DNA from 2 places in the Bradyrhizobium sp. USDA3516 genome. Region 1 is predicted to be linked to the other one. Evidence: riboswitches for the same ligand, from Rfam matches in the RefSeq annotation. Region 1 holds a riboswitch; the other holds the start of a gene.

Region 1 (9,756 bases):
CGAGCCGGCCGAGCGCGCCGGTCGGCTTCGTCAGCTGCGCTTGCCGCGCAATGGCCGCCTCGCGATGGATCGCGGAGAGTTCGGGGCAGTTCTGGGTCACCCATTCGGGAAGCATGCTGCTCAACGCCTGCGTTTGATGATGTAGCTGTCCATGATCCAGCCGTGCCGCTCGCGTGCGTCCTGCCGCACGGCGGCAATGCGCGCGCCCAGTTCAGCCAGCGCGCCGGACATGAGGATCTGATCGGGCATGCCGAGATAGGCTCCCCACCAGATGTGAAGTCCGGCCGGATCGAGCGACTGGAACGCCGTGCCGCCATCGAGCATCACGACGACGGTATCGACGCCCTGCGGCCAGCCGCCTTCGCGCAAGCGCCGCCCCGTCGTGACCAGGAACGGCTCGCCGATGTCGTTGAGCGGCAGCGCATGCGCCGCGCACAGCGCCTGGATCGAGGTGATCCCAGGCACGACTTCGATTGTCGGCAATGGATCGAGCCGCCGCGCAATGCGCAGCGACGAATCATAGAGCGACGGATCGCCCCAGATCAGCAGCGCGACCTTGCCGTCACCCCCGGAATGATTTGCGATCGTCTGCGCCCAAGTCGCGGCAACCGCATCATGCCAGTCGTCTACGCCCTTGTGGTAATCCGCCTCTGTCGCATCGCGCACGGGAAGGTCAAACTCAGCAATGCGCGTCGTTGTGTTGGTGAGCACACCGGCGCAGATCGTTCGCCTGAGATCGGCGAGATCGGATTTTGCCGTTCCCTTGCGCGGAATCAGGATGAGATCGGCGGCGTTGATGGCGTCAACGGCGGCGCGCGTGAGCTGCGCGGGATCGCCGCAACCGATGCCGATCAGGGAGAGCGTGAGCATCGCGAGCGCGATGGGCAGCCGCAGCGGCCGCCCATCGCTGATCTCTCAGGCCGCGTTGTGCAGGCGCGGCGTGACGAGGCTGGGCGCGGTGACGCCACGCAGCGACTTCGCCAGCGCCAGCACGGCGAGATCGGCCAGCGGCTCGATCACGATCACCAGCGCATAGGCGGCGGCGAACGTCGCGATGCTGGCGAGGTTGCTGGCCGCAAAGCCGGAGCCATAAAGCGCCCAGAACGCCACCCAGGCGATCACGCCGGCCTGATAGGTGGTCGAAAGCGCCAGCGCCTGACCGTACTTCAAATCGACATAGGCGGTGTTGCGGGCAATGATCCGCGTGGCGATCGCCTGGATCGCGAACAGCGGCACCAGCAGCGTGGTGACGTTCATGCCGTATTGCGGCAGGTCGACCGGCTCCAGCAGCATGCCCTGAAGCAGCAGGCCGAACGCGAGGCCGAAGGCCGCAGGCGCGGCGCCGAACAGCAGGAACAAGGTCGAGCCGAGGATGAAGTGCACCTCCGATACCCCGACCGGGAAGTGCGGCAGGATCTCGAAGAAGACGAAGACGAGAGCGGTCGTGGCCAGCGTCCGCGCAGCGAACGAGCCGATGCCCTGCTCGCGCACGGTCTCGACCGCCAGCTTCAGCGCAACGCCGCCCGCGGCGATGCCGGTTGCGTAACTCAGCACGAGCTTGGCGCCTGTGACCAATCCTGGTTCGATATGCATGGCTCAGTTCCTTCCTGCCGTCACACCCGACGGCCTTGGCCTCAATACGTGCACGGCCGGTCTCCTGGCTCGCGGTTCACTGGGTTCTCCGGCCTTCCCGGACCTTGCGGGTCCAGTGGCGGTTCGGAGGCCCTCACCGCTTACAGTCGCGGGGGCGGCTGGGGTTCTGGGCGCCGCAACTGGGTCCGCCCATCCCCATTCCCGATTATGCTCCGGCGCTTTGCGCCGCGTCGAGCACCATGCCGCTCTTGTGTGCCCCTTTCGCATCGCGGGCGTCAAGGGGCGAACCGCTGCCGGAGCGCTCATGCCGGATATTCTCCCGCCAGCGCGCCGAACAGGATGACGGCAGCGGTGGAAGCGGCGCCGCCGCGCGCAAGCTGCTCGGCGAGCTCGGCAATCGTGGTGCGGACCAGCCGTTCGTCAGATCGCCCGAGGGATTCGGCGAACAGCGCCGGAGTGCCGGGAGCGAGGCCGTGCGCGATCAATTTTGCGGCAAGCGCCGGAAAGGTGCGCCGTCCCATATAGACCACGGTCGTGGCCTCGGGATCGGCCAGCGCCGCCCAATTCAGATTGGGGGGCAGCTCGCCGGTGACGTCGGCACCGGTGATGAACTGCACCCGGCGGGAGGTATGCCGGCGGGTCAGGGGAATACCGGCCTGGGCGGCGGCAACACAGGCTGAGGTGACGCCGGGAACGATCTCGTAGCCAATGCCGGCCTCGCGCAGCGTCTCGATCTCCTCCTCGAGCCGGCCGAAAATGCCGGCATCGCCGGACTTGAGCCGCACCACGCGCGCGCCGGTTGCGGCGTAGTCGACCAGCAGACGATTGACGTGGTGCTGCTTGGTCGAAGGACGCCCGGCCCGCTTTCCCACTGCGACGAGATTGGCACCGGGCCGCGCGAGATCGAGAATCGCGCCGGAGGCAAGATCGTCATAGAGCACGACGTCGGCCTCGCGCAGCCGCGCGGCACCCTTCACCGTGAGGAGCTCGGGATCGCCGGGGCCGGCGGAAACGAAAGTGACGAAGCCGCTCACCGGTCCTCCGCGATCAGATGGAAGAACGTGCCGGTGGCATGGCCACGGCGCGAGCCGGTTTCGGCAATGACCGCGCCGGTGGCGTCGTGCACGACCGCAAGCGGCGTATCGGGCTGGGCGAGGATGGTCGAATAGTGGAACTCGTGGCCGCGCAGGCGCGCGCCAGGCTGATGCCCCGGCATCGGCGCAGCCAGTTCGGCAAGACGATAACCGAGATGCATGCGGCGCTTGGCAAAGCTGGTCTCGAGGCCCAGCAGCCCCGCCATCTCATGGCCGATACCGTCGGCGTCGGTGAGGCCTGCGCCCAGCACCATATAGCCTCCGCATTCACCATGCACTGGCCGCGTCTCGGCGAAGCTGCGCAAGCCGCTGCGAAAGCGCGCATTGGTCGCGAGCTTTCCGGCATGCAGCTCGGGATAGCCGCCGGGCAGCCAGCACACGTCGGCGCTCGCATCGGGAGCTTCGTCGGCCAGCGGCGAGAACGGCACGATCTCGGCGCCCGCCGCGCGCCAGGCTTCCAGCATATGCGGATAGACGAAGGAGAACGCCGCATCGCGCGCCAGCGCGATGCGCTGGCCGGGCGGCCTCACGTTCAAGCCGTTCGCCGCAGCTTGCGGCGACCATTTGCCTGCCGCGTGGAGCACTGCATCGAGATCGACGTGCTCGGCGACAAAGCGCGCGGCCTCGTCGATCAGCTTGCCGATCTCCGCCTGCTCCTCGGCCTGCACGAGACCGAGATGCCGCTTCGGCAGGCTGATCTCGGCGTGACGCGGCAGCGCGCCGAACACTTTGATGCCGGCCTCCTTCAGCGCGCGTCGCACCAGATCCTCGTGGCGCGGGCTGGCGACGCGATTGAGCACGACGCCGGTAAGGCGCACGCCGGCGCGGTAATCGCGCAGGCCGGCGGCGATCGCTGCCGCAGTCTGCGCCTGGCCGGAGGGATCGATCACCAGAACCACGGGCCAGCCCAGCATCTCCGCGATGTCGGCGGTCGCGCCGGTGCCGGAGACACCGCGCGTAGCGACACCGTCGAACAGACCCATCGATCCCTCGGCGAGCACGACATCTGCATCGGCAGCACGGCTGACGAGATGCGCGATGGTGCTGCGATCCATCGCCCAGCTGTCGACGTTGACCGAGGCGCGCCCAGTGGCCGCGGCGTGGAAGGCGGGATCGATATAGTCGGGCCCGCTCTTGAAGCACTGCACGTTCAAGCCGCGATGGCGCCAGGCGCGGGCGAGCGCCAGCGTCAGCGTCGTCTTGCCGACGCCGGAAGCGGGCGCGGAGATGACGAAGCTTGCCGCCATCACGACGCCTCCGGAAAGCGCGGCTCGGCACCGACCGGCCGGTAGCGGCGGTCGTAGTCGGCGGCGTAGAGGCGGCTCTCGTCAAAATCGGCAGCGCCAAGCGTCTTGCCGACCAGGATCAGCGCCGTGCGCTCCATCTCGGTCCCCACGGCCGCATCGAGCGTTGCGAGCGTCGCACGCACGATGCGCTGCTCCGGCCAGCTCGCGCGCCAGACGATCGCGACCGGGCAATCCGCGCCGTAATGCGGCGTGAGCTCGGCCACGACCTGGTCGAGCAGATGGATCGACAGGTGGATCGCCAGCACCGCGCCGGTCGCGGCGAACGCGGCGAGCCTCTCGCCTTCGGGCATTGCGCTGGCACGGCCCGGCGTGCGCGTCAGCACCACCGTCTGAGCAAGACCGGGCAGCGTCAGCTCGGCTTCCAGCGCCGCTGCCGCAGCCGAGAACGAGGGAACTCCGGGTGTCACCGTGGTGGGAATCCCCAGCGCACGCAAACGGCGGAGCTGCTCGCCCATCGCCGACCAGATCGAGAGGTCGCCGGAATGCAGCCGCGCGACGTCCTGGCCTGCCGCATGCGCAGCTGTGATCTCGGCGATGATCTCATCGAGCGACATTGGCGCGGTGTTGACGATGCGCGCACCCGGCGGGCAATGCGCCAGCACGCCCTCGGGCACCAGCGAGCCGGCATAGAGGCAGACCGGACAGGCCGCGATCAGATCGCGGCCCCGCAACGTCAGCAGATCGGGCGCGCCCGGGCCGGCGCCGATGAAATGCACCGTCATGCGCCGTCTCCTTCGGCGATCGCGGCGGTCGCGGCGCGATCCTGCGAGACGACCCGTGCTGCAATCAACCGCGCGCGCGGACCGGCGGCCGCGAGCGCCGCGGCCTCGGCCACAGATCCGATGCCGAACTTCTCCGCGACGAGTTTCGATTGCGTGGGGGTGTCGATCCCGGCCAGTGTCGCGGCCGGAACGGCCCTGATCGGCACGCCGCATTCGCGTGCGAGCTGCTTCAGCGCCTCGGTATCGGCCTTGTCGCTGACGGTTGCCATCGCCGCAAGCCCTTCCGCACCGCCCGCAGCCAGCAGCGCTTCACGCAGCGAAGCCAGCGTCACGTCGCGCTTGAAGCCTAAACCGGCGACCTTCATCGCACCACGCTCCACTGCGCCACCGGCCTCGCCGCCTCCCACGACCGGTAGCGGCCGAGCGGGGCAGCATGCGAAATTTCGGCCCGCATCAGTTCGCCGCCGTGACGCTGATGCAGCTCGCCGAGCAGAGCTTCCGTCTCCAGCGTCACGGCATGCGCCACGAGCCGCGTACCCGGCGCAAGCCGCGTCCAGATCGCATCAAATAACACTTCGTCGAGGCCGCCGCCAATGAAGACGGCATCCGCCGCTTCCAACCCGGCAAGAGCTTCCGGTGCCCTGCCCGTGACAACTGTGATCCGATGCGCCAGACCGAAGGCGGCTGCATTCTTGCGGATGTTCGCGGCGCGATCCTCGCGCACCTCGATTGCGGTCGCCGTCCCACCACACAGCGCCCACTCTACGGAGATCGAGCCTGAACCTGCGCCGATATCCCACAGCCGCTCGCCGGCACGCGGCGCCAGGGCCGAGAGCGCAAGCGCGCGCACCGGCCGCTTGGTGATCTGGCCGTCGTGAACGAAGACGTCGTCCGGCAGGCCCGAGCTGCGCGGCAGTCCCTGCCCTCCCTCTGCCTCGAGTGCCACCGCGATCAGATCTCCGTCCGGCGCACGCGTATAGCTTTCAGCGCGATATTCTCCGACGCTTTCATTCGGCCCGCCGAGCGCGGCGAGAGTCCAGAATGTCGAGGAACCCCAGCCGCGTTCCGTCAGCCATTTCGCAAGATCGCTGCCGGCCTTGCCATCGCGTACCAGACAAATGATGCGCGCACCGCGCGCAAGATGCGGAACGAGACGTTCGAATGGGGCAGCGTGCAGGGCGAGGCAAATGGTCGATTCCAGCCGCCACCCCAGCCGCGCGGCAGCGAGCGAGAAGGTCGACGGCGCCGGATGCGCAATCCACTCGCCGCTACCGAGCTTCTCGGCAAGGCTTGCACCAGCGCCATGCCAGAACGGATCGCCGGAGGCGAGCACCACCGTCGGACTGCCGCGGCAGCTCAGCACGACATTCGCATCGAACGGCACCGGCCACGGACGGCCGCGGCTGCCAATGTCGGCAAGCGCAAGATGGCGCTCGCCGCCGAACACGGTTTCGGCCTTGGCAAGCGCCTTTCGGCTTGCCTCCGACAGCCCGGCAAGGCCATCTTCGCCGATACCGATGATGGTCAGCCAGGGCTCAGACATGATTCGCGCCCTCATTCTGGGCGGAACGGCCGATGCGAGCCTGCTCGCCGCGGAGATCGCGCGCGCCGGCATCGACGCCGTCTATTCCTATGGCGGCCGCACGCGTGCGCCGGCCGATCAGCCGCTGCCGACCCGCATCGGCGGTTTTGGCGGCGTGAGCGGGCTTGCCGACTACATCCGCCGCGAAGGCATTACTCATGTGATCGATGCGACGCATCCCTTCGCCGCGGAAATGAGCCGCAACGCCGTCGAGGCGTGCGCGCAGACGGGAACGCCGTTGCTTGCGCTGGAACGCGCGCCCTGGATCAAGGCGGCCGACGACACCTGGATCGAGGTGGGGGATGTCGACACTGCCGTCTCCGCGCTGCCTGACGCCCCGACAAACGTGTTCCTCGCCATCGGCCGCCAGCACATCGCGCCATTCGCGACGAAGCCGCAGCACGCCTACACGCTGCGCTTCGTCGATCCGCCCGAGGTGCCCCTGCCCTTCGCAGCCGATGTGATCGTGTCGCGCGGACCGTTCACGCTTCATAGTGAGCTGGCGATGCTGCGCACGCGCGGCATCGCCTGGATCGTCGCCCGCAATTCCGGCGGCGACGGCGCACGCGCCAAGATCGACGCGGCCCGCATGCTCGGCCTGCCCGTAATCATGATCTCGCGACCGCAACTGCCCCAGCGCCGACGTGTCGAGCGCGTCACTGACGTGATGCAGTGGCTCGGTCATTCTGCCCGCCTCGGCGCATAGACCCAGCGGCCGACGCGGCGTGTCTGCGAATTGCCGAGGATCACCAGCGTGCGCATGTCGGCCATCTCGGGCGTCGCCTGGTTTAGCGTCACGATCTCGACCGTTTCATCAGCCGCGCTGATCGCGCGCGCGAAGATCACGAGACGCTCGCCGCAGCCGGCCTCGCGAAGCACTGCCAGCGCCCGGCCGAATCCTTCCGGCCGGCTGGCCGAGCGCGGATTGTACATCGCGATGGCAAAATCGGCCTCCGCCGCGAGGCGCAGGCGTTTCTCGATCACGGCCCATGGCTTGAGGTTGTCCGAAAGATTGATCGCGCAGAAATCATGGCCGAGCGGCGCGCCGGCGCGCGCGGCGGCCGCGAGCATCGCGGTGATGCCGGGCAGCACGCGGATCGGCAGATCCCGCCATTGCGGCGCCCGCTCGAGTACCTCGAACACGGCGGACGCCATCGCGAACACGCCGGGGTCGCCGGAGGAGACAACCACGACTTGACCGCCTTCGGCGGCGAGCCGCAACGCCTCGCTTGCGCGTTGCAGCTCTTCGCGATTGTCGGAAGGATGCAGGGTGAGCCCAGGCCGCGGTGGCACGCGCGCGACATAGGGCGCGTAGCCCAGAATGTCGGTCGCCGCGGCCAACGCAGCAGTGACCTCCGGCGTCACCAACGCGTCGCTGCCCGGCCCGAGGCCCGCGATGGTCAGGCTGCCCGTCATTCGGCGGCGTCCAGATGCCGGCCCTTGCCGTGCACGAGCACGATCGCGAAATAAGGACAGTCGGCCGCGTCGATCTCGGCGAGCCGCACCACGCGCTCGCCCGGCATGGTGCCGCGCTCGACCAGCCAGGCATCGTCGAGCCGCCCGGCGGAGCGAAGTGCGCGGCGCACCTTTGCGAGATTGCGGCCAGTCTTCATGACGACCAGCGCATCGGAATCGCGCATGCGCCGTTCGAGCTCGGCCTCGGGGAGCGTGCCCATCAGCACCGTCATGACGTCGTCGCCGAGCGCGATCGGCTGCCCGACGCCGTTCCAGCAGCCGACCATGCCGGGAATGCCGGCGATCACCTCGATCTCGACGCGGCCCTGCAGGCGCGTGTGCAGATGCATGAAGGAGCCGTAGAAGTAAGGATCGCCCTCGCACAGCACGACGACGTCGACAGCGCGGGAAAGCCGCGCCAGGCGCTCCGCCCATTCATCATAGAATGCTGCGAGCAGCTGCACGTATTCGGGGCTGTCGAAAGCAATCTCGGTCGTAACCGGATATTCCATTGGATATTCGGTAACGCCCGCAGCCAGCATGCCCTCGACGATGCGGCGCGCCTGACCCGGCCTGCCCTTCTTGCGAAAATAAGCGACGTGGCTAGCGCCCCGCACCGTACGATCGGCACGCACGCTCATCAGCTCAGGATCACCGGGGCCGAGACCGCAGCAGATGATGCGTCCCATCGCTATTCGCTCCGGCTCGCCAGCGCGTTCACGGCAGCAACCGTGATGGCGGAGCCGCCGAGGCGGCCTTCGACCGTCAGCGCCGGCGCCGGCGGATCGGCCATCAGCGCGGCCTTGGATTCGGCGGCGCCGACGAAGCCGACGGGACAGCCGATGATCGCAGCCGGCCGCGGACAGTCGCGATCCTCCAGCATGTTGAGCAGATGGAACAGCGCGGTCGGTGCATTGCCGATCGCGACGATCGCACCATTAAGATGCGGCCGCCACAGCTCCAGCGCCGCGGCCGAGCGCGTGTTGCGCATCGACTGCGCCAGGGCGGGCACGGCGGGATCGCCGAGCGTGCAGATCACCGCATTGGCAGCGGGAAGTCTTGCGCGCGTAATGCCTTCGGAGACCATGCGCGCGTCGCACAGGATCGGAGCGCCCTTCTGCAAGGCCGCGCGCGCGGCTTTCGCCATACCAGGCGTGAAGCGGATATGGGCTTCCAGGCCGACCATGCCGGCGGCATGGATCATCCGCACCACCACCTGCTCTTCGTCCGGCGTGAAGCGCGCAAGATCGGCCTCGGCCCGGATGGTCGCGAAGGATTGCCGGTAGATCGCCGCGCCGTCGGTCTCGTAGCTGTGCGGCATCAATTCCCTCCGACCAGGATGGAGGGATCGCTGACGATATCGGCGCCGTTCAGCCCGCGCAGGACCGGCGCGTCGCGGGTCGAGCCGTCGCGGACGAGATCGAACCCGGCACGCGTCGCAATCAGGGTGATCGCAGCCGCGCTGGAATGGGCGCAGCCCTTGCCGCAGCCGGAGACGTGGAGCCGCGCATCGGCAGCGATGCGCGGCGCCAGCGCCGCTGCGAGCGCACGCGTATCGGCATGGGCTTCGCGGCAACGCGGCGCGCCGCTGCAGGCGATGACGCGCAGCGCCGGATCATGGGGCCTGGTGATGAGCCCCGCCCCGCTCGGCATCTCGCGCTTACCCTCGCTCAGCACCATCCGCCACGGGGTCATGCGCAGCGCATGGCCGCAACCGGAGAATTGATGCAGCGTCGCGTGCAGCATCTGCCCGAACGCGACACCGACCATCGCGCCTTGCGGATAGTGTCCGGGCCGCACCGCGGCCATCACCGGCGCGGGCTCGGTCTCGCCGCGCAAGGATTGAGGCAACACGGCGCCGGATGCGATGTGGGCCGCCATGCGCCCTCGCCCGCCCTTTGCACCGCCGGAGATGACGAACCAGCTTGCGAGCGCCAGCGCCGCGCTCACGGCCTGTCCGCGATCGACGGAACGGCCGAGCTTGGCGCCGTCGGCCCGCACCA
Region 2 (9,756 bases), on a different contig from region 1:
GTGTTGCTCTGCGAGACCGTCTGCTAAGGCCTTCGCTCTCCTGAGTCTTCCTCTTCCTTTGGCTCGGTCCGTTGGAACCAGGAGCCCGGAGGAAATTTCGCGATGCGCTTGGCAAAAGAGGATTGTGGCTCCCAATCTTGGCCTTCGCTCTTCTCGAAAGTGATGACCCCGTTGTGTGTAAAATAACGTGGTCCTTGGATATCGCAATTCACCAAGAGCAGAATGCGCCATAGATCGCCTTTCTCGTTCGGCTTGTCATTCTGCTTGGGTAAGTAGTCTACCCCAACAGGTTCAATGATAGTGCATCGGCCTTGCCGCAGAAGGACGCCGAGCGGGCCTTGCGGCGTAGTCACAAAGTTGAAGTTACTTGGATCATGCAGAAAGCTAAGGTTTGCGTCCCTTTCACCATCTGCGACTTCTTTGGCGATCAACGAGAGCGCTAGGGCACGCCAGCCCAATTCCATCGGCTTCGCATAGGTTGACGCAAGCTCAATCGTACCGTCGAGCGCGACTTTCCAGGTGATCGCGTACTGTTCGTCTGATTTGTTGTCTCGGTGCCTGGTCCACGAAACGAAAACATGGTCGCTTTCGCCAAGTTCGACGACCCCCCACATCTGAGGGACGAACTGTGCCACTTTCGAGACATTGGAGATGATTTGTTCTATTGTCTCACCATCTTGCGCTCGCCACGTTGACTTGAGTCTGTCGACAAGTGGGTTGTCGCTGGCGCGAATAGTGTTGCTCATGGCAGCCGGCCAGGCTAGGCAGATTAGAAGTCCGCCCACGGCAAGCCATAGCGCGGGTCTTCCCGACATTCTCTTCATAGCCCTTGGCCTATCGCGTTTCATCCGTACATCTTCCAAAACGGGCAACCTTGAACCTACTATGAGCGAGCGCAAGAAGTTTACGGAGACGCGACGGGGCACCCGCGGCTGTCCCGCGCAGGCAGGCGCTCCCCTCTATGTCACGCGCCGCTAACTTCTCTAGCCAGCGACAGCGTCAATTGGCTGTGCTGGACGTCCCCAGCAGAAAAGACTGGGTATGTCGAGGGGCTTGCATTCTTCGTGCCAGGCAGCAGGCGGAGATTTGCACGGGTTTTATGTCCCTCTTGTCGACTTTCCGACCTGCGCACGTTTCGATGTTTTCATTCAGTGTATCGGCCGTAGTTTGTGCATCCTTGTCCCGCACAGGATAGTGTGCGGAAGAGGTGAACGCCTCTATGCCAGGTGCCTGATGAGAATCGGGAATGGGTTTGCCGTCATTGAACAGTGTGGTTCGCTATAGTTGCCGTCGGCGTTCGGCCTACATGATGACTGGCATACGAAGCCGACTTAATCGACGAACTTTGAAGTCTGGCTGGCACGAAAATTCAACCGTGCTCGCCGCGTATGTTGCTAGATTGCGCCGCCTGCCTTGACGTGTTCAATAGGGATCTTCTAGTCGAGAGAATAGCTGCCAGCGGATGTGCTGGGCGAACCGCTGGAAATCGGAAGCCGCCTCGAATGCATTCTGCTCGACACGGCGGTAATCGCCGCCGCGCGGGCTGCGTTTGTCCCTTTCATTGATGGGGTTGGCGGCTCGCCTCAAGGCAGCTCCGAGTCTCACTCCAACATCAAGGACATCTCTGATTGCGTCAGCTCTGTTTAGAGAATCATAGAGATGCACGGTCATTCGCCTAGTAGATGTCCAAGATTAGCGTGGCACATAATCTGAGAGGTTGACGGAAGAATCCTCCTGCCGATAATTCAAGTCGTCGAGGTTCTCCGAATCCCACTTGATCCGGAGCTAAGAGGGAAGCCGGTCCAAATGCCGGCGCTGCCCCCGCAACTGTGAGCGGCGAGCTACTGTCCAACGATGTCACTGAAGCCGGGAGGGCTTTGGGAAGGCCGGACAGCAGCGATGACCAGCGAGCCAGGAGACCTGCCCCGACGAAAGATTGGTCCACGGGCGGGGTGTCTCGGTGGTGCGCCAAGCAGCCGTCGCGCGCGCGCGACTTCTTCTGCCTGCGTCCGCCATGGCCTCTGTCCCCAACAGGGGTTAACACTATGTCTCTTCTCTCTCTTCCGGTTGCTACGCTCGGTACGCCACGCATCGGTCCAAGGCGTGAGCTCAAATTTGCTCTTGAAAGCTACTGGGCCGGAAAGATCAGCGAACAGCAATTGCTCGAGGACGCATCCGGCCTGCGCGCAGCGAACTGGGCCCGTCAGAAGTCTCTCGGCGTGACGATCATTCCGTCGAATGACTTCTCGCTGTATGATCAGGTGCTCGATACAAGTGTCATGGTTGGTGCTATCCCGGAGATCTACGCCTCGAAACGAGAATACGTTTCCCTCAAGACGTACTTCGCCATGGCTCGCGGATCACAATGCGACGACCAGGATGCGAGTTGCGGTCTGGGGCCGCGGGGGGCTGGCGCACCCGCGCAGGAAATGACTAAGTGGTTTGACACCAACTACCACTACATGGTTCCCGAGTTTTACAAGGGACAGGCGTTCAGACTTTGCTCTCGCAAACCCATTGAAGAGTATGAGGAGGCAAAGGCTCTTGGCTTTCAGACTCGCCCGGTCCTGATCGGGCCGATCACATTCCTAAAGCTCGGCAAGAGTGCCGATGGCGCGTTCCAGCCCCTATCCCTACTAGATGATTTGATACCGATCTATATTGAGGTTCTGCATGAATTGGCCGAACGAGGGGCAAGTTGGGTTCAGTTTGACGAGCCCTGCCTGGCCCTTGATCTGGACGAAGCGGTGCGAAAATCACTGCTACATGCTTATAACCGGTTCGCGAAAGAGGGACCGGCTATCAAGATCATGGTTGCCAGCTATTTCGGCGACCTAGGCGACAATTTGGATACCGCCTTGAGCCTCCCAGTCTCGGGTCTGCACGTTGACCTGGTTCGAGCGCCAGAGTTGTTGGATCAGATCATTGCTGTCGGTCGAAGAGATCTCGTCACGTCGCTCGGTGTCATCGACGGCCGGAATGTGTGGCGATCGAACCTGTCATCGCTCCGTCGGCGGTTGGCGCCCGCGATTGCGAAGCTCGGCAAGCACCGTGTACAGCTCGCTCCATCCTGCTCGCTGCTTCATGTGCCGGTCGATGTTGAACTCGAGACCGGGCTCACGTCCGACGTCAAGAGCTGGCTTGCTTTCTCTGTTCAGAAGATGCGTGAGCTTGCGATCCTGGCGCGAGCACTCGCTGGCGACCAAAATGTCGGGCTCGCTCTTGCCGATTCGGAATGCGCTGCGACTGCCCGCCGGACTTCGCCGAAGATCCATGATGCCAATGTCGCTGCCCGGATGAGCGCAATCGACCAGACGATGCGCCGGCGCGCAAGTCCGTTTGCACGTCGTTCCGAGATCCAAAGGGCACGCTTTGGACTACCAGCTTTTCCCACCACGACGATCGGATCGTTTCCTCAGACCACAGAGGTCAGAAATGCTCGGGCGGCGCATGCGCGAGGCGCGCTGAGCGACGAGCAATACGATAGGTTCATCAAGGAGGAGATAGCCCGCGCCGTACGTTGGCAGGAGGACATCGGTCTTGACGTCCTCGTGCACGGCGAATTTGAGCGCAACGACATGGTGCAGTACTTTGGCGAGCAACTCGCCGGCTTCCTATTTACCAGGAAGGGTTGGGTACAGTCTTATGGTTCGCGCTGCGTCCGGCCCCCGATCCTGTTTGGCGATGTAGTGCGGTCGAAGCCGATCACTGTGGACTGGTGGCGTTACGCGCAATCACTAACTAGCAAGCCAATGAAGGCGATGTTGACCGGACCGGTGACGATCCTGAACTGGTCGTTTGTTCGCGATGATATTCCTAGGAGCGAGGTCTGCCGTCAGCTTGCGCTTGCGATCCGCGACGAAGTGCGCGACCTCGAGAATGCCGGTGCGGGCATGATACAGATCGACGAAGCTGCACTTCGCGAAGGATTGCCCTTGCGCCGATCGGAGTGGAAGGCCTATCTCGATTGGGCCGGAGAGTGCTTCCGCATCTGCTCATCAGGCGTTACCGATCATACGCAAATCCATACACATATGTGCTACTCCGAGTTCAACGACATCATCGGTGCGATCGCTGCAATGGATGCGGATGTCATTTCGATCGAGACGTCGCGATCGAAAATGGAACTACTGGGCGCATTCAGCAAGTACGAATACCCAAATCAAATCGGACCTGGCGTGTACGACATCCACTCTCCACGCGTTCCCGAGGTGAGCGAAATGAAGGAGCTGATGGTGCTGGCTCGGACGCGTTTGCAAGAATCACAGCTCTGGGTCAATCCGGATTGCGGCTTAAAAACGCGCAAATGGGAGGAGGTGCGGCCTGCGATCACCAACATGGTCGCTGCCGCCCGCGAACTGCGCGCTGCATCGTCTCCGCAAAATCATTGATCCGGCGCTCGGTCTGTTCTCGACCAAGCTACTCGCTTGTGGTCAATACCGCGCTCCATAATCTAGCGGCAAGACTTGGGGCCAACAAAAAGTGCTTGGCCCCAGTTGATGGTTGGAACGGATGTGCACCCGGAGAAACGACGCTGACGGCTCGCGTTATTGGCCAAAACAGAATAGCCGACGGTTCACCAAGGCGAGAACATTGGCCGAGAATATGGACTCCTATCGATACGTTTATCGTAGCTCCTTATGCCGTGCTAAGCGATCGTTTGGTCTGACAGACAAAATCTACACCGTGGTGTCGCTCATAAGAAGAGTGGGAACGATTGCGACAACAATGAGAGGGGTGATGCCGGACCTCACCGCAAGGGGCTTCTCATCGGTCCGCTCGGATATGTTTCCCCGTCAGGCGCTCTCATTCGATCAACCCCACATAGTGTCCGACGAGAGGACGCCGAAGCCAGTTCCTGCTTCAACTCACACCAATCTTATGTGCAGGATCGCCGCCGCTATCCGAGCCAGATACGCCAATGCGTCGGCTGCACGGCGACGTGCTCTCCGGTATTCGCGTTGATCCATCCGGCGAACGCCCGGCGGCAGGGAAAGACCACCCGGTGAATTGAATTCCCCTCGATCACGGCAATCTCCAGATCCTGATCGAAGGGCGGCATGATTTCGAGCCGCTCCCAGATCAAATCGCCATTTGATCCTGAACAAGGTTCATCGCTGCGAGCTGACAAATTCAGACAACCTTGTGAACATTACGAACATCGCTTGGCGTCCGCGCGAGCAGGCTCCGCGCAAGGGGCGGCGCGCGGTCTTGATGGCGTGAGCCGCGGCAGAGGGCAGTCGGTGGCATCGTTGGTCCGGAACACTGTCCGCTCGCGAATATTTGGATTTTCCCCGGGAAACAAGGCCTGAGCTTCCGTCGAATGGATCTGGGGCAGCTCAAGGCCTCGGCTGTTGCTATTTGTAACTGTTCTGCACGAACTAAACTGGTCTGCAGCTCCAGCAATCTGGCCTGTGGCGGGGTAAATGGCCCGGTTTTCTGTCATGTCACGTCCCTTGTTGGTGACACAACTCCGTGTTCTGCGGCGTCATCCCGTGGAGTGCGGGCGACTTCAGCCGCGCTCTCGCGCGCGTAGCACGTGCTCCAGCGAGAGCGCGAAGACGCCGGATTCGGTTGACACCAATAGGAGGGACGTAGCGCTGCTCGGAGCCCATAATCGGGCCTGTCCGCAGGTCGATAAAGTAGACGCCATCGCAAGCGGCGCAACTTACCATGTGTAGGTCATCAACCCGGGGCTCGGCTGCGCCCGAAAGGATTCCTAAAAAGTGATGGCTGGTGCTTGGACATGAGAGCATCATGGGCTCAAGTCGTTCTTTCTGCCATGCGTCTGAGCTTACTAGAAGATCACCTCTATCAGGACACAGCCGTCGTAGCATTGATGCGGGTCAAAAGCCTCGTTCGTCCGGGAGTGGTTGAGCTCGAGCGGCCGCCACGTGCCGCAAACCCCGCGCGTGGCAGTGTACATGTCCGAACTCGGGCATGCGCGAATCCATCGCATTCTCTGCAGCACGCCAGCGTGTTGATTTGAGGCGCAACTCACGCTCCATGGGCTACGGCAGCATTGTTCCTCATTGGCTCCGTGCACACGGATGGTCAAATGATTTGTTCGCCTTCATCGTCGGTAGCCTTGTCGGGGCTGATCCCACCTTTAGGTCTCGGCACTGGAGTCCTGGACCTGGGCTCATCGAAACGTGGGCTGCGACTAATCCTTATGATCGGCTTACCGTGGGGGCGGCTGGTGAACCGTCGGATGGAAGACGGGGTTCCTGGCCTGATTGCCGCACGATCGCCTGCGCGCATAGTCCCTCGCCGGCGTATATAAGAAATCTGCGCGCGCAAGCGGCTCGTGCCGCGCCGTTACATCTGATCGATCTTTGGATGGGCGGACAGACCTCTTGGTGGGGGGCTACTTGAGGCAGATCAAATACTCGCGATGCGAATGGCAGAATAGTCGATAAGCGAACCACGGGAAGCGAGGGGCATGCCTTCATTTAATGTTCGGTTTATTAAGACCGTTTGTGACGATACCGGCGGCGAGCATCGTGCGTGCCAGGCAGCATTCAAGGTCGATGCCGTCTCCCTGAGTGCTGCTGCACAGCAGGCGGAGACTGAATTTTGCAAGCAAAAGAGTGTCCGCGATTGGACAATTTTCGCCGATGTATTGGAGCTTCGAACCCCACCTGCCTTAGCTAATCCGTCCACATCAGCCTTTCGAGCATCCCGCAAGGACGCCTGAGTAAGCAAGGGTTTCGCACTTCCTCAGTTTTCCACGGAAGCGCGACATCTTCAGCACCGACCAAGGCTATTCACGGCTGCGACGTTCACCGGCGTGCTCGCCAGTCATGGCATCGCCATTAGCATGGAGGGCTTGCTTGCCCGCGATAACGTATTCGGCGAGCAGGCCTATGAGACTGTGTCCTACGCTCGCGTCTTGATCGGACTCGGCAGTCGGTCTATGAAACCTGAAGGCACGGCCGATACGGGTAAGCGTGCTTTAGATTCGTACGACGAGTGGTCGAGATTGAAGGAGGTTGTGGTGGGTACGGCCGCTAATCATGCGGCTCATGATCGCGAACTCTCTTGCGATTTATTCCTTTATATCAATCTTGAGCTTCGCTCGGACTGGTATTACCCGCGTTCTCTCGTCGGCGGCAGCAGGTGCTTAAGCTCGCGCATCGGCCCGCCACTGGATTGAGGACCGCTATGCCGACGAACTGAATGAGCATGTCGAAGCAATTGTGGACACGTTGCGGGAGCTTAACGTGATCGTGCATCGACCGATGAGCCTTCTGTTGGTGCGGTCTCGAGCGATGACCGACTATTTGCCAGAAGCAATGCGCAAGTGATAGTCGCGCCCGAACCATTCAAAACTAATTCCCCAGCTTACGACGATGACGACCTGCTGTTGTCCGGCCTCTACATAGATATCAATGTCCTTTCGGTCCCTCCTGACGTTCGTTTGTCAAAGACGCCGGCCCCGAACTGGCCAGGATCCTTGAACACAATCGCTTTCCGGTCATCCCGGCTCGGCAGCGCCATGGGTGGATCTTTGCCGGGGGGATTGCTTTACTGTCGATGCGGTCCGCTAAGACGGCTCGGAGGATTACTTCGACTAGTACCGGAGGCGGCCGCTCGTAAAGCCATTGCTTTGGGAGCCTGATAGCTGGCGAAGGTGTGCTCGTTAGAACTTGTCAAAGTTATGCTGCATCAACTAGTTGCCAGAACCAAAAACTGTAGCGTAAGCTCCGCAGAGCCGCAAAGTAGCTGAGTAAGATTAGATGTACTCTCGCCACGTTTCAGGTCGACGCTCGTCGAGCGCGCCTCGCAGCGGACGTAAGTTGGGACGTGAACACGCTCAGATCTTGGCACCATCGTGCCCGTGACGGTCTTGACGTATCAGGATGGAGCTTTCGAATGTCATTTGATCGTCCAGTGACTTTAAGGGAGACTGTTGCTTCAATGTCACCAGACCGATGAACGGCCGATCTACGCTCGCGCGACAAGAGATACACATGTTCGATATCTATTTGAACCGAAGACACGATCTTTTGGTCGTCCCGACAGGCTTTGGGATCCCGCCGGGATTGGACGGCAAGTGGAAGAGAAAGAAGCGAGCGGTTCGTTCCGTGAGCGACGTCATTCGTCAAGATGTACAACAGCGTGGTTACCACCGACGTCGTTTGATCTCGTACTGGTCAAAGGCGGTTGAGATCTCGTCACACTCCTAGTCGACGCCGCTATCTTATGCTGAACCGTTCTTCGGAAGCTTCGGGCAGGATGTGGCCGATGCGTCGAAAAAGTTGCTTAAAGCGACCAGACCAGGCGGGCATCGCGTATTGTGCTTAGCGAGCAAGCTTTTCTTTTGAAAGCGGGGCGCGCCTCTGGAGCTTACCTCAAAATAGGCGTTATGAGGCTTTTTCTTGGGTCAATGGCGTGCGCGTGAGTTTTCACGTCTATACTGAAGATACCTACCCGCTAGCCGCACGGGTCGGTCGAGCATCGAAGGCGTTAAGCAGCATTGGCTACTTGTATAGCAGCGGCCCGGAGTGGCCGGCTCATATGAAGCGCATCGCAGGCCGCGCGCCCCAACTGTGCATTTTCGACCAAAGCTGATGCGGGAGGCCGGGTGCGGGATCCTCGCCGAGGAGGGAAGGGAATATCTCGAGAGGCTCGAACACTTAGATCAGTGAACTATGCAGATCGCGCAACAGCCGAAAGCTGAGCAACTGCGCCTTTGACTTCGCAGCTGGGAAGGAACGCGGGCAGAAAGCGCCCCACGGCAAGCGATTGAGCCCACGTAAACCGCTACCGGGGTGACCGCCAGCCGCGCAACCCCTTGCTGATCGTGATGTACTCAACTAGATCTCGAAGTCACATCTTGAAGCAGTGGCGTTGTAATTGATATTAGGAAGTTGTTCAGCGCGGCTAGGGATATTGTGATTTAAACCTGAGGGGATGAGGCTTCTGGCCTCTTCATGCACATCAGCGTGGTCGAGACGGTCGGCTAAACTGATCTCGCGTTGGCTTACTCATTCTAGCGCGTGTCGGTTGCTTCGCTGCAAATAGAAGGGCGTCGATGGGGAACGTTCTCAGAGGGCGAGGTGTATATGAGGTTTGCAGTTCCACAGCTGTACTAGCCCAGACGTCTCGCGTTTGGAACGCATGACCAAGTTATACCTGACGCCACTCTTATTATTATATCGTCTGCTTTTTGCGGTCGTCGTGCCGTGAAAACTATGCTACAAGCCGCTCCTCTAAAAAGGAGCATTCATCGTGAAGAAAGCAACCAAGAAACGCGTTACGCGGCGCGAATGGACGAGGGCAGATATCAAGGAGCTCAAAGTCCATTCGAAGGCCCGAACCCCGGTCATAAAAATAGCAAAGATGACCAAACGCAGCGTGGGTGCGCTCCGCCAGAAGGCCTTGCATCTTGGAATCGGACTCGGACATCAGCGGTAGTTTTCAGCAGCGCTGGCACTGGCGCGATAGGGCGACTCGCTGGGTCGCCCTCAGTACCCATAGAAATTCTGTCGGAAATTTAGCTTTACGGATCCGCGCTGAGAGAGTGTTTGGACCGGTGGGAGCTCCAGCATCCTCTCATTATTGACGGACTATCTTAGACGTGGTCTCAACGGGTGTGACCAATCGGCAGTGAAGACATTGTCTTGCTGATGGCGCCGTCAAGGATCTCTCACATGAAGGGCCGATCCAGTGTGTTGACCGACCAACGGCGGCCTCACTGGAGGTAGCGTCTGGATCGCTCCCGCGCTGAGAAGATTTCTGCGTCCTGCCAAG

Evidence for each region. A riboswitch is a leader RNA that binds a small molecule or an ion and turns the genes downstream of it on or off. The one in region 1 is predicted to bind cobalamin.
Region 2: it holds a riboswitch for cobalamin, as region 1 does, so the genes downstream of both, metE (5-methyltetrahydropteroyltriglutamate--homocysteine S-methyltransferase) here and AC24YW_RS04135 (energy-coupling factor ABC transporter permease) in region 1, are expected to answer to the same signal.

Annotation. Positions count from the first base shown of each region.
Region 1 covers NZ_JBYGYN010000001.1:847,468-857,223, forward strand. Annotated here, with positions in the region: gene cobT (nicotinate-nucleotide--dimethylbenzimidazole phosphoribosyltransferase) at 1-115, opposite strand, end outside; gene cobF (precorrin-6A synthase (deacetylating)) at 121-870, opposite strand; gene AC24YW_RS04135 (energy-coupling factor ABC transporter permease) at 916-1,593, opposite strand; cobalamin riboswitch at 1,631-1,850, opposite strand; gene cobA (uroporphyrinogen-III C-methyltransferase) at 1,896-2,627, opposite strand; gene AC24YW_RS04145 (cobyrinic acid a,c-diamide synthase CobB) at 2,624-3,934, opposite strand; gene cobM (precorrin-4 C(11)-methyltransferase) at 3,934-4,716, opposite strand; gene AC24YW_RS04155 (cobalamin biosynthesis protein) at 4,713-5,081, opposite strand; gene cbiE (precorrin-6y C5,15-methyltransferase (decarboxylating) subunit CbiE) at 5,078-6,259, opposite strand; gene AC24YW_RS04165 (cobalt-precorrin-6A reductase) at 6,258-7,004, shown strand; gene cobJ (precorrin-3B C(17)-methyltransferase) at 6,980-7,714, opposite strand; gene AC24YW_RS04175 (precorrin-2 C(20)-methyltransferase) at 7,711-8,442, opposite strand; gene AC24YW_RS04180 (precorrin-8X methylmutase) at 8,445-9,074, opposite strand; gene cobG (precorrin-3B synthase) at 9,074-9,756, opposite strand, start outside.
Region 2 covers NZ_JBYGYN010000010.1:87,831-97,586, reverse strand. Annotated here, with positions in the region: gene AC24YW_RS28010 (nodulate formation efficiency C protein) at 24-746, opposite strand; cobalamin riboswitch at 1,740-1,942, shown strand; gene metE (5-methyltetrahydropteroyltriglutamate--homocysteine S-methyltransferase) at 2,046-4,391, shown strand; gene AC24YW_RS28000 (hypothetical protein) at 4,901-5,062, opposite strand; gene AC24YW_RS27995 (LYR motif-containing protein) at 6,443-6,697, shown strand; partial or broken gene AC24YW_RS27990 (IS3 family transposase) at 6,735-6,898, shown strand.